3 regions of the Azoarcus sp. DD4 genome follow, and region 3 is predicted to be linked to each of the others. Evidence: predicted binding sites of a transcription regulator. Region 3 holds the regulator's gene; each other region holds the start of a gene.
The links. Region 3 encodes sigma-54, which starts transcription at its own class of promoters, with help from an activator protein. Its sites were predicted from a motif close to TGGCACGCTTNCTGCTNA; they were not measured.
Positions count from the first base shown of each region.

Region 1 (4,113 bases), 960 kb from region 3:
CGCCGCCGTAGGTCCAGTCCTTGTAGAAGGATGCGATGGCAACGAGGTCGGGCAGGTAGACCTGGTCGATGAACTCGATCGAGCGGTCGATGATGCTCTTGACCAGGTTGAGCCGCTCCATGTTGATCGCACCCACGGCGCCGACGCCGTCGAGGTTGATCGCGCACGGCATGCCGCCCACCAGCCAGTTCGGGTGCGGGTTCTTGCCGCCGAAGATGGTGTGGATCTTGACGATGTCCTTCTGGAAGTCGAGCGCTTCCAGGTAGTGGGTCACCGCCATCAGGTTGGCTTCCGGCGGCAGCTTGTAGGCCGGGTTGCCCCAGTAGCCGTTCATGAAGGGGCCGAGCTGGCCGGATTCGACGAACTTCTTCAGCCGGTTCTGGATGTCGCGGAAGTAACCGGGCGAGGAGTTCGGCCAGCTCGAGATGCTCTGCGCGAGTTCGGAGGTCTTCTTGGGGTCGGCCTTCAGCGCGCTGACCACGTCCACCCAGTCGAGCGCATGCAGGTGGTAGAAGTGCACCAGGTGGTCGTGCACCTGCAGCGTGAGCTGCATCAGGTTGCGGATGGAGTTGGCGTTTTCCGGGATGTCGATGCCGAGCGCGTCTTCCACCGCGCGCACGCTGGTCAGCGCGTGGGTGCCGGTGCACACGCCGCAGATGCGCTCGGTGAAGGCCCAGGCGTCGCGCGGGTCGCGGCCCTTGAGGATGACTTCGAGGCCGCGCCACATGGTGCCGGTGGACACCGCGTTGCGGATCACGTTGTTGCTGTCGAGGTTCACCTCGACGCGCATGTGGCCCTCGATCCGTGTGACCGGATCGACGACGACGCGCTTGCCGGTGTTGTCGAGCTTGAAGCCCTGAGTCTCGTACACGCCCATGATTACTGTTCCCCTTGCTTCACGTCGATGCCGGTCTTGCTGCGCGCGCGCGCCAGCGCGGTGACGGCCGCATGCGCGGCCACGCTCGCGCCGACCACCCCGGCGGCGGTGGCGCCGACCTTGTCGGCGTTGGCTTCGATGCCGAATTGCTTGATGTCGGTGACGCGGTCGTAGAAACCGCCCTTGTCCCAGAAACCATCTTCCGAGCAGCCGATGCAGCCGTGGCCCGACTGGATCGGGAAGGACACGCCCTCGTTCCAGCGCACGGTGGAGCAGGCGTTATAGGTGGTCGGACCCTTGCAGCCCATCTTGTAGAGGCAGTAGCCCTTGCGCGAGCCTTCGTCGTCCCAGGCCTCGGCGAACTGGCCGGCGTCGAAGTGGGGGCGGCGGTAGCATTTGTCGTGGATGCGCTGGCCGTAGAACATCTTCGGCCGGCCCATGCGGTCCAGCTCCGGCAGCTTGTCGAAGGTCAGCATGTAGGTGACCACCGCCGTCATCACCTCCGCGATCGGCGGGCAGCCCGGCACTTTGACGATGGGTTTGTCGGTGATGACCTTGTGCACCGGCGTGGCGCGGGTCGGGTTGGGCTTGGCGGCCTGCACGCAGCCCCACGAGGCACAGGAGCCCCAGGAAATGATCGCCTTGCAGTCGGCAGCGGTCTCGCGCAGCTTCTCGACGAAGGGGCGGCCGCCCTGGATGGCGAACATGCCGTCTTCGTTCAGCGGCGGGTTGCCTTCCACCGCGAGGATGTAGTTGCCTTTGTACTTCTTGCGGATCTCGTCGAGGATCGCCTCAGCCTGGTGGCCGGCGGCGGCCATCAGGGTGTCGTCGTAGTCGAGCGACAGCATCGACAGCACCACGTCCTTGGTCAGCGGGTGCGCCGAGCGGATGAAGGATTCCGAGCAACAGGTGCATTCCAGCCCGTGCAGCCACAGCACCGGGGTGCGCGGCTTGGTTTCCAGCGCATGGGCGATCTGCGGCGCAGCGGCCGAACCCAGGCCGAGCGAGGTGGCGGTGAGGCTGCAGAACTTGAGGAAGCTGCGCCGGGTGATACCCTGGCGGCGTAGTACGTCGTAAAAGGTTTCGGTCATTGTTGTACCCCCCTGCTTTCGTGCGTCCGCCGCTTCGTTGCGGCGGGCGTGGTGAGGGTCACAACAAGTTCCGTGCCACCGTGCGGTCTGCTCTTAAAGCGATGTTTTTTATGACTTATCGCATAGGGTCGAGATGCGGGGTGATAAGCGGCTTACCGGCCTGCTTGCCGGCTGGAAGGCGGCAAGCCGCCCGCAGGGCTCAGGCCGCGGTCAGTTCGGCAGCCAGCACGCGCACCAGCTCGGCCGCTGGCAGGGTGCGCGCCATCCCGGCGCCCTGGCCGGCCCACAGCGACATGTAGTCGGCCCTGCCCTGGCGGGCGGCGGCCTGACGCAGTTCGCCGGTCAGGGCGTTCTGCACCGGGTAGGGCGGCAGCTCGCTTTCCACGCCGCGCAGCTTCTCCATATAGGCATTGACCACGCCACGGGCGTGGCGGCCGGAGAAGGCTCGGGTCAACCGGGTGCCGTCGTCGTGCGCGGTGCGTACCGCGTCTTTCCAGACCTCTGGAATGCCGGATTCCGGGCAGCACAGGAAAGCGGTGCCCAACTGCGCAGCCTGGGCGCCGAGCAGCAGCGACGCGGCGATGGCGCGGCCGTCCATGATGCCGCCGGCGGCGATCACCGGGATGCGAACCGCGCGCGCGATCTGCGGCAGCAGTGCCATCAGGCCGATGCCGGACTGCTCCATGTCGCCGAGGAAGGTGCCGCGATGGCCGCCGGCTTCGTAGCCCTGCGCGCACACGTAGTCGGCGCCGGCCGCTTCCCAGGCGAGCGCCTCGGCAACGGTGGTGGCGGTGCCGATCACCTTGCTGCCGGCACGATGGAAGCGGGCCACGGTGGCGGTATCGAGGATGCCGAAGGTGAAGCTCACCACCGGCGGGGCGAGTTGGAGCGTCGCTTCGAGCTGGGTCTGCGGGTCTTCGCAGAAGCGTGCCGGTGTGTTGCCCGGCGGCAGGCCGAGTTCGGCGCGCAGCGGATCGAGCAGGGCGTGGGCGCGGGCGAGCTGGGCGGCGCTGACGGCCGGGGTGTCGAGCACGAAGAGGTTTACGTTGAAAGGACGGTCGGTGAGCGCGCGGATGCGCCCGACGGCATCCGCGATGGCCGAGGGTGCAAGGATGGCGGCAGCGAACGAACCGAGCGCGCCGGCATTGGACACCGCGGCGACCAGCTCCGGCGTGGTGGCCCCGCCGGCCATCGGTGCCTGGATGATCGGGTGCTCGATGCCGAGTGCGGCGGTGAAGGGCGTGGTGGCCTGCATGCGAATCTCCTGTTGGCGGCGGGCGCGGGCAGTGTAGGCTGTCGGGCCCCCTGACAACAACGGCGCTGCCGCCGTGGCCCGTGCATGAAGCTCTCCCGGATCTACCAGCCTCGCAATCCCCGTTTCTGGTTGATGGTGACGCTGAACCTGTTGTCGTCCCTGCTGGCCTGGGTGCTGCGCAGCTACCCGCTGTTGCCTTCGGTAACGCTGGTGGTGGCCGGATTCGCGCTGGCCAATGCGTTCATCGGTATCCGCCTGGCGGTGGCGCTGATGCGCGATCCCGATCCCGATCCGAACGCGGAGACGCAGGGCGAGCGCTGAGCTTTCCGGCAGGCAGGCGGGTGTGAACTAGAATGGAACTGCCTCGCCTGCGCCGCCAATACCGGGCACGTCAGCGCGTTGGCGCGGACCGCCGTGCGTCGGCATGGCGGCTTTCCAAGGCAGGGATGGGCGGACCATGGCGTGTCGCCGCATCCTCACCGGCCGGAAGCACTGCTCCTCGTCAGACGTTCCGGGTGCAGGCAAGCGATCGGAGGGCTGCCCCTTAACCTGTGTCGGCAGTGTGGTTTCAGTAGTCCGGCTGTAAGAATCAGGCGCGTTCTCCGACGAAGGCTGTACAGGCAAACCGCCTGTCGCCCCAGCAGACTCTCTCAGGAGAACGACCATGAAACACCTCAACCACACCCTGATGTCGACGGTTGCAGCCAGCGTCCTGCTCGGCATGTCTTTCGGCGCTGCGGCGGGCGACGCCGCGATGGGCGGTGCGACGAGCACGGCACCGGGTCTGTCGCAGGACCTGCGCGACAGCGTGTATCAGCTGGCACGCGACCATGAGGCCGACCGGACGATGGCGATGTCGGGCGAAAGCCGCATGGGCCAGGCCGGACGCG
Region 1 is NZ_CP022958.1:5,156,649-5,160,761, reverse strand. It holds gene CJ010_RS23960 (nickel-dependent hydrogenase large subunit) at 1-877, opposite strand, end outside; gene CJ010_RS23955 (hydrogenase small subunit) at 880-1,968, opposite strand; gene CJ010_RS23950 (nitronate monooxygenase family protein) at 2,168-3,223, opposite strand; gene CJ010_RS23945 (hypothetical protein) at 3,308-3,544, shown strand; gene CJ010_RS23940 (hypothetical protein) at 3,888-4,113, shown strand, end outside.
Region 1: CJ010_RS23955 (hydrogenase small subunit) is a predicted target of sigma-54. The motif match lies at 2,029-2,046, and genes of this name have one in related genera.

Region 2 (4,113 bases), 200 kb from region 3:
CGTGCCCACGGCTTTCACGCGATAGCGCATCAGCCTCCCCCCGGCCTGTCACCAGTTGCCGATATCGGCGTCCGTCCCCTCTCCACCCGGTTTGCCATCCGCCCCCCAGGACAGGATGTCGAACTCGCCATGCTCCCCCGGTTGCCGATACTGGTAAGGCTGGCCCCAGGGATCGGCCGGCACGGCCTTCTTCAGGTATGGGCCGGTCCAGCGCGTCGTCCCGGCCGGCGCCTCCATCAGCGCCTGCAGGCCCTGTTCGCTGGTGGGGTAGCGGCCGACGTCGAGCCGGTATTGATCCAGCGCCTTTTCAAACGCATCGATCTGCGCCCGCGCCGTTTTTACTTCGGATTTGCCGATCTGGGAAAAAAATCGCGGGCCGACGTAGCCCGCGAGCAGGCCAATGATGACCATTACAACCAGGAGTTCGAGCAGGGTGAAGCCACGGCGCCGATCAACAGCGCGCCTTACCCTTCTCCTCGCATTCCGAGTCTCGCTCATGACCGCCCCGTCGTCGATGAATCGGAAGCAATTGTGTCACAAGGAATCGGGCGGGAAACATCGAAGAGAGTATCAAGACTACAGAAGCAAACCAGCGGCGACCGGACCAGATGCAGGCCCGATCGCTGAGGCCCAATGGTTACCCACTGGGCCTCAGCCTTCTACCAGATATCGCAAGAAAAGCCGCTTTCAGTCCTCACTGAAGCACCGCCCTGCGGCGGACAAGCTGCACCCCCAATAATCCGAACATGGCCAAGCCAACCAGGGTCAGGCTTCCCGGCTCGGGAATGAGCACCGGAGGGATCGTGCAGTTCGGCGGAGTACCAACCGTTCCCGGCGGGCAAACATCGGACGTGCCGCGCGCCTGATACCACCATTCCTCAAAACCGTCGCCAGCACCCGAGAACTGCGTTGCGAATACGATCCTGTCAGTGGTGCTACCCGTGAACACGCTCGTTGGAATCAACACTTCGAGATCGATACCTTTGCCACTACCACTACCGAACACGTCGTAATCGAGCCCCAACGAATTGGCGCCCAGGTCGTACAGGAGTGACCACCCCTGCGTACCCAGATCGGCCAGAGTCGTGCCACTCCCGAGCGTTACGGCACTGGACGAACCCGTGTTGTAGATTTTCAGGAGATCGAGCGACAGCAAGCTGCTCGTTCCTCCCGACGGCTCGTTGATATCAAGAAAGAACCGGTAGTAGCTGGTTCCGTTCACCGTGACAGCGAACAGATCACCGATGGTGAAGGTACGGGTGAACTGTCCGTTGCCTTCCGCGCGCTTGGTATCCAGCGGGAGATCGTTGCTCGGTGCGTCCGTGCTGAAACCTGATTCGGTGCCGTTGTTCTGAACCGTCAGGAACGGGTCGATCAGTCCTGAACCGACCACCGTCGAATTGTCTGGATTCTGGTAGATCGCATCCGGCGTCGAACTATCCGTTGCAAACGTACACGTCGCATCAAGAGAACTCAGACTACACACTGCGGCGTAAGTCGTAGGCGCGGCAAAAAAAAGACTGCCGCCGGCCAACAGTACGGCCGCCAATTTCCCCTTCATCATTGATCCCATGGCACACCTCCTAGAGTGCTTCTGCCGAATACGCGGCTTGAGGTCTGATGATCCCTGATGAACTACCTTGCGCCGCCACTTGAACCGAAGCAACTCCCAGACCAGAATTCAATTTATTGATTTATATGAATAAATTTTCTCGACGTAAAAACACTGTAAAGACAACCGACAGATTGAGCGATAACGGAAAGCGTGCCGCCAAAAAAAGAAATGGCGGACAGAAATCCATTCCTGTCCGCCAAATTCAACGCGTCCGTAAAGCTCCTTCAACCCCCTAGCTACGAACGCGCCTCCGTTATACCTTTCGACTCAACGCACAACCCGTACGCTGGTACTGCCCTTATTGCCGGCCGCGTCATCTGCCTCAGCCGTAATCGTGTGCGTGCCGGTTGTCGCGGAGCGCGCGTTCCACTTATAGGTGACGCTGCCACCATTGGAAGTAGCAACCAAACCGCCGTCGATGTACAACCGCGTCTTCGTCACGGCGACATTATCCGTAGCGGTCGCCTGGACCGTCACACGACCATTCACCTGACTACCATCGCTCAGACCGCCGATACCGACCTGCGGAGCGGCAGTATCGCTTCCCGTACCGGACGAACTCGTAGCATTCTCGACCTTCACGCTGATCGACTTGGTTGCATAGTTCCCTGCCGCGTCGTACGCGTAGGCCACCAAAGTCGCCGTTCCATCAGGTACGGCGCTGCTATCCCAGCTGAAACCGTAAGGGACCCCCGTATCGGTCGCAATCTTCGTCCCGTTCACCATCAGTTCAACGCGATTTACCCCGACGTTGTCACTGGCCGCGACGTCGACGACGATGATCCCTTTGACGGTGCTGCCATTCACAGGATTAGTCAGTGAAACGGTCGGTGCCGTCGTGTCCGCAGCAACGGCACCCACCGCTGCCTGTACCGCCGCAGCCGCATTGACGCGACCATTGCCGTACGACGTATCGAAACCTGCGGTTCCCAAGTCCGTTGCCGTCGAGAACAACAGCTTTTCGACCGAGGAAGCACTCAGGTTCGAGTTTGCCGCCATCATGAGCCCCACCACGCCCGCTGCAACAGGACTCGCAACAGAAGTACCGGAGGCAGCCGTGTAGCCACCGCCGCGCGTCGTGGTCCAGATGCTGGTACCGGGAGCTGCCACATCGACAAACGCGCCATAGCTCGACCAGCTTGCCCGGTCGTCGTTACTCGTCGTGGCCGAAACGACAATGGTCGTGTCGCTGGCCGCAAAAGTCTGCTCGGTGCCGTAATTGCCCGCCGCGGTGACAACCAGCCCGCCTTTACTCTTCATGTACTGCGCCGCGGTTTGCACCGTTGCATAACCGCCTGCACCGGCAAAACTCAGGTTGGCAACTTTTGCGCCACGATCTGCCGCCCAGGTAATGCCAGACGCCATATGGCTGAGCAACCCCTGACCCGACGTGTCCGTCACGCGGATCGGCATGATGCGAGCAGCACCCGCGACCGCACTCACACCAATGCTGTTGTTGCTCGCAGCAGCCGCGGCACCGGCAACCTGCGTACCGTGTCCATACACATCGGCAGTGTCGGAATTGCCATCATAGAAGTTCCAGCCCGAAACCAGCTTCGGTGCCAGATCTGCATGCTGCCCATCAACACCGGAATCGAGAATCGCGATGGTGACGTTTTGCCCTTGGGTCACGTCCCACGCGGTCGGAGCGCCAATCTTTGGAAGGTGCCAAGCGCTACCGAAATAGGGATCGTCGGCAACCAGATCCGGCTTGAGAAGCATGTCGCGCTCGACGAACTCGAGATGCTTGTTGTGCTTGAGCAGCGCCTCGACCGCCTTTTCGGACGCCTGCGGGGGCAGCTGGATGATGCGGACGTTGATGCCTTCGATCTTGCCAACCTGGCGTGCGCCGTGCGGCTTGATGATCTTCTCGAACTCAGCGTCGGACAGGCCGGCGCGCGGTTGCACCAGCAGGCGGCCGGGCACCCATTGTTGTTCGGTCGAAGTGGTCTGCGCGGAAACCGGCAGCGAGAAGGCGCCGAGGGTGAGGCTCGTCAGGGCGGCGATGCCGACGGAGAGGGCCGTTTTGCGGAGGGGTAGAGTGTTCATTTGCAGCTCCATGCATGCGGTGACCGGCCGAGGCACCCTGGACATGGAATTGCACAAAAGGAGATGACGTACACCTACCGTCGCGAGCGAACACCCGCTGCATCACCTGGCAATCCCGCTATCGTTGAGCTTTTCGCCCTTTAGACCGGAGATTTTGCGTCCCCGCCTTTCGGCGGGTTTGCCCTTTTCAGGTCGCCGCGGCCTTTCCGCCGTGGCATGGGTGCAGTCTACGTCAAGGCAGTGACAAAGTTGAGCGGCTTTCCCGCCAATTACCTGATTTGGGTCAAATACTTGCAACCTCATGCACGGCACCCACAGACATCCGTATGCCCCGCAAAATACAGGAGGCATAAGCCGAGAATCGCGCCGAGGCGCTTCTTTCTTTGTTCTGACGCAATCCTCGAACAAGCAGCCCGGCGCTCCTTCAACCCTGTAAACAGGTTCCGCAA
Region 2 is NZ_CP022958.1:508,716-512,828, reverse strand. It holds gene CJ010_RS02515 (type II secretion system F family protein) at 1-30, opposite strand, end outside; gene gspG (type II secretion system major pseudopilin GspG) at 49-498, opposite strand; gene CJ010_RS02505 (PEP-CTERM sorting domain-containing protein) at 695-1,573, opposite strand; gene CJ010_RS02500 (S8 family serine peptidase) at 1,883-3,664, opposite strand; cyclic di-GMP riboswitch class I at 3,770-3,857, opposite strand.
Region 2: CJ010_RS02505 (PEP-CTERM sorting domain-containing protein) is a predicted target of sigma-54. The motif match lies at 1,754-1,771, and genes of this name have one in related genera.

Region 3 (4,113 bases):
GTGGATGGAGGCGGCGTCGGGGGCGTTCAGCAACTGCTCGCGGAAAGCGCGCTCGCTGAACATCTGCGCCAGTTCCGAGAGTAATTGCAGATGGGCCTCGTTGGCCTGTTCCGGTACCAGCAGGACGAACAGCAGGTTGACCGGACGACCGTCGGGGGCGTCGAACTGCACCGGCGTCGACAGGCGCAGGAAGGCGCCCGCGGCTTCCTTCAGGCCCTTGATGCGGCCATGCGGAATGGCGATGCCCTGGCCCAGACCGGTGGAGCCGAGTCGTTCGCGGGAGAACAGACTGTCGAATACAGTGCTGCGGGCAATGCCCTGATTGTTTTCGAACAGCAGGCCGGCATGCTCGAAAACCCGCTTCTTGCTGCTGGCATCGAGGTCGACCACCACGTTGGAGAGTGGCAGGAGTTGGGCTATCAGGCTCATGCGCTGGAAAGCTTGCGCGGCGCCGGCGACGCTGGCACCGCGGGATGGCGGTCTGGCGATCGGGGGTGCGGGCAGGCGCGTCGTGAAAACGCGCGGATTATACCCACACCCTAGATCGGACGACGTAATGAAAAGATCACGCTTCGGGGCTTTGGTGCTTGAGCGCGTCGTGGTTGTGATCGGCCACCTTCTGCTTGTACTTCTGCACCTGGCGATCGAGCTTGTCGGTCATGCTGTCGATGGCGGCGTAGAGGTTGGCATCGTCGCTCTCGACGTAGATGTCCTTGCCGCGCACGTGTACGGTGACCTCGGCTTTTTGCTTCAGCTTCTCCACCGAGAGAATCACGTTCACGCTGGTGACGTTGTCGAAATGAGCGATGACGCGGTCCAGCTTCGTCATCACGTATTCGCGGATGGCCGGCGTGACTTCGACGTGATGCCCGGTGATGTTGAGATTCATGATGACTCCTCTTTCAGATCGTTTTGCGCAGACTGACCGGCGGGATATTGAGTGACTCGCGGTACTTGGCGATGGTACGCCTTGCCACCACGATACCCTGCTGGCCCAATAATTCGGCAATCCTGGCGTCGGACAGGGGTTTTTTCCTGTCCTCGGCATCGACCAGCTGGCGAATCAGCGCGCGAATCGCCGTGGAAGAGGCCGCGCCACCGGTGTCGGTGGCGACATGGCTGCCGAAGAAATACTTGAGTTCGAACACGCCGCGCGGGGTCGCCATGAACTTCTGCGTGGTGACGCGCGACACAGTGGATTCGTGCAATTCGAGCTGGTCCGCGATCTCCCTGAGCGTGAGCGGCCGCATCGCCACCTCCCCATGATCGAAGAACTGCCGCTGCTGGTCAACGATGGCCTGGGAGACGCGCAGGATGGTGTCGAAGCGCTGCTGCACGTTCTTGATCAGCCAGCGCGCCTCCTGCAACTGGCTGGTCAGGCCGCCGCCCTGGCCGCGGTTCTGCTGCAGGATGCTGGCGTAGAGCTGGTTGATGCGCAGGCGCGGCATCGCCTCGGGGTTGAGCTGCACCGTCCAGCGGCCGCGCTGCTTGCGGACCACCACGTCGGGCAGCACGTAGCGGGTTTCTTCCACCGAGTGCTGGGCGCCCGGATGCGGGTCCAGGCGGCAGATCAGGGCATGGGCCGCGCGCAGGGCGTCGTCGTCGCAGCCGGTGAGCTTCTTGAGCTTGGCGAAATTGCGCTCGGCGAGCAGTTCGAGATGCTGGCTGACGATTTCCAGCGCCAAGTTGCGCACCGGGTTGGCCGGCATCGCCTGCAGTTGCAGCGCCAGGCATTCCTGCGGGGTGCGTGCGCCTATGCCGGCGGGCTCCAGGCTCTGCACGTGGCGCAATGCGATGCTCAGGTCGTCGAGTTCGACGTCGAGCTCCGGCGGCAGGAGTTCGAGCAGTTCTTCGAGCTCCTGGTGTAGGTAGCCGTCGTCGTCCAGTGCCTCGATCAGAAAGCGCACCAGGGAGCGATCACGGTCGGACAGCGGCGACAGGGCGACTTGCTGGTCGAGATGGTCGCGCAGCGAGATGCCGGCAGCCTGGAATTCCTGGAAGTCGACGTCGTCGTCATCGTCGCGGTTGCCGCTCGAACCGCTGCCGCTGCCCGACCAGTCCATGCCTTCCTCGAAGCTGGCGGAGTCGCTGTTCTCGGAGCGTGGTTCGTGCTCGGGAGCCGCATCGCCGGGGCCATCGCCGGTCGACGTGCTCTGGGTGGCACCGGAGGGCGCGATCGAAGCCTGGAAATCGTGACCGCCGTCGGGCTCCTCGCGCTCCAGCATCGGGTTCTCGAGCAGGAAGCGCTCGATCTCGGTGTTGAGCTCCAGCGTGGAGAGCTGCAGCAGCTTGATGGACTGCTGCAGCTGCGGCGTCAGCGTGAGGTGCTGGGAGAGCTTGAGTTGTAGCGTGGGCTTCATGGTGGGCGGCGGTCAGAGACGGAAGTGCTCGCCGAGATATACCTGGCGGACTTGCTCGTTGTCGATGATTTCCCGCGGCTGGCCACTGGCCAGGACGCGCCCTTCGCTGATGATGGCGGCGCGGTCGCAGATGCCCAGGGTTTCGCGCACGTTGTGGTCGGTGATCAGCACACCGATGCCGCGTTCCTTGAGGAAGCGGATGATCTTCTGGATGTCGAGCACCGCAATGGGGTCGACACCGGCGAAGGGTTCGTCGAGCAGGATTAGACGCGGATCGGTGGCGAGCGCGCGCGCGATCTCGCAGCGGCGGCGCTCGCCACCGGACAGTGAAATCGCGGTGCTGTTGCGCAGGTGGGCGATGCCGAGTTCCTCGAGCAGTTCTTCCAGGCGCTCTGCCACGCGGCCGCTGTCGAGGCCGCGCAGTTCGAGCACCGCCTGGATGTTCTCCGCCACCGTGAGCTTGCGGAACACGCTCATTTCCTGTGGCAGGTAGGACAGGCCGAGGCGGGCGCGTTCGTGGATGGGCAGGTGGGTGAGGCGGGCGTCTTCGAGCAGGATCTCGCCGCCATCGGCCCGCACCAGACCGACGATCATGTAGAAACAGGTGGTCTTGCCGGCGCCGTTGGGGCCGAGCAGGCCGACGACCTCGCCCGCGTCGACTTCGAAGCCGACGTCGTGCACCACGGTGCGCGCCTTGTAGCGCTTTTGAAGTCCGGTGACCTTAAGCAGACTCATCGGGGCTTTCTTTCAGTATTTTGCGGATCAGGTCGGAAGCGAAGCCCCGGCTTTGCAGGAAGCGGGCCTGTCGCGCCCATTTGCGTGCATCGCCCGGGGCGCTGCCGAACTTCGCCTGCCACACCGCGCGGGCGCGATCGAGTTCGGAATCGCCGCACTCGGCGGCCAGTGCCTCGTCTATCGTCTCGGCGGCGACGCCGCGCCGGGTGAGTTCGCGGCGCAGGCGGGCGGCGCCGAAACGTCCGGCCTTGCCGCGCACCCAGGCGCCGGCGAAGCGGGTGTCGGAGAGCAGGCCGAGTTCGCTCATCCGACCGAGTACTTCGTCCACTTCCTCCGCATCGCCGTGGGCGGCCAGCTTGCGCGCCAGTTCGCTGCGGGAATGCTCCCGCCGCGCCAGATGGCGGATCGCTCGTTCGCGCAGGCTGGGTTCGCCCATGGTCGTGTGACCCGAAGTCAGGCCTCGGCCGCCGCCGGCAGGATGCCGTCGACCGGCATTTCCTTGAGGCCGAGGGCGACGCGGACCTTGTTCTCGATCTCGCGCGCCAGTGCCGGGTTGGCGCGCAGGAATTCGCGAGCGTTGTCCTTGCCCTGGCCGATCTTGTCGCCGTTGTAGGCGTACCAGGCGCCGGACTTGTCGACGATCTTGTGATCCACGCCGAGGTCGATGATCTCACCCTCGCGCGACACGCCTTCGCCGTAGAGGATGTCGAAGTGCGCTTCCTTGAACGGCGGCGACACCTTGTTCTTGACGACCTTGACCTTGGTTTCCGAGCCGACCACTTCGTCGCCGCGCTTGATCGTGCCGGTGCGGCGGATGTCCATGCGCACCGAGGCGTAGAACTTGAGCGCGTTGCCGCCGGTGGTGGTTTCCGGGTTGCCGAACATCACACCGATCTTCATGCGGATCTGGTTGATGAAGATCACCAGGGTGTTGGTGCGCTTGATGTTGGCGGTGAGCTTGCGCAGCGCCTGGCTCATCAGGCGGGCCTGCAGGCCGGGCAGCTGGTCGCCCATCTCG
Region 3 is NZ_CP022958.1:713,544-717,656, forward strand. It holds gene ptsN (PTS IIA-like nitrogen regulatory protein PtsN) at 1-429, opposite strand, end outside; gene hpf (ribosome hibernation-promoting factor, HPF/YfiA family) at 566-889, opposite strand; gene CJ010_RS03425 (RNA polymerase factor sigma-54) at 903-2,360, opposite strand; gene lptB (LPS export ABC transporter ATP-binding protein) at 2,373-3,095, opposite strand; gene recX (recombination regulator RecX) at 3,082-3,531, opposite strand; gene recA (recombinase RecA) at 3,549-4,113, opposite strand, start outside.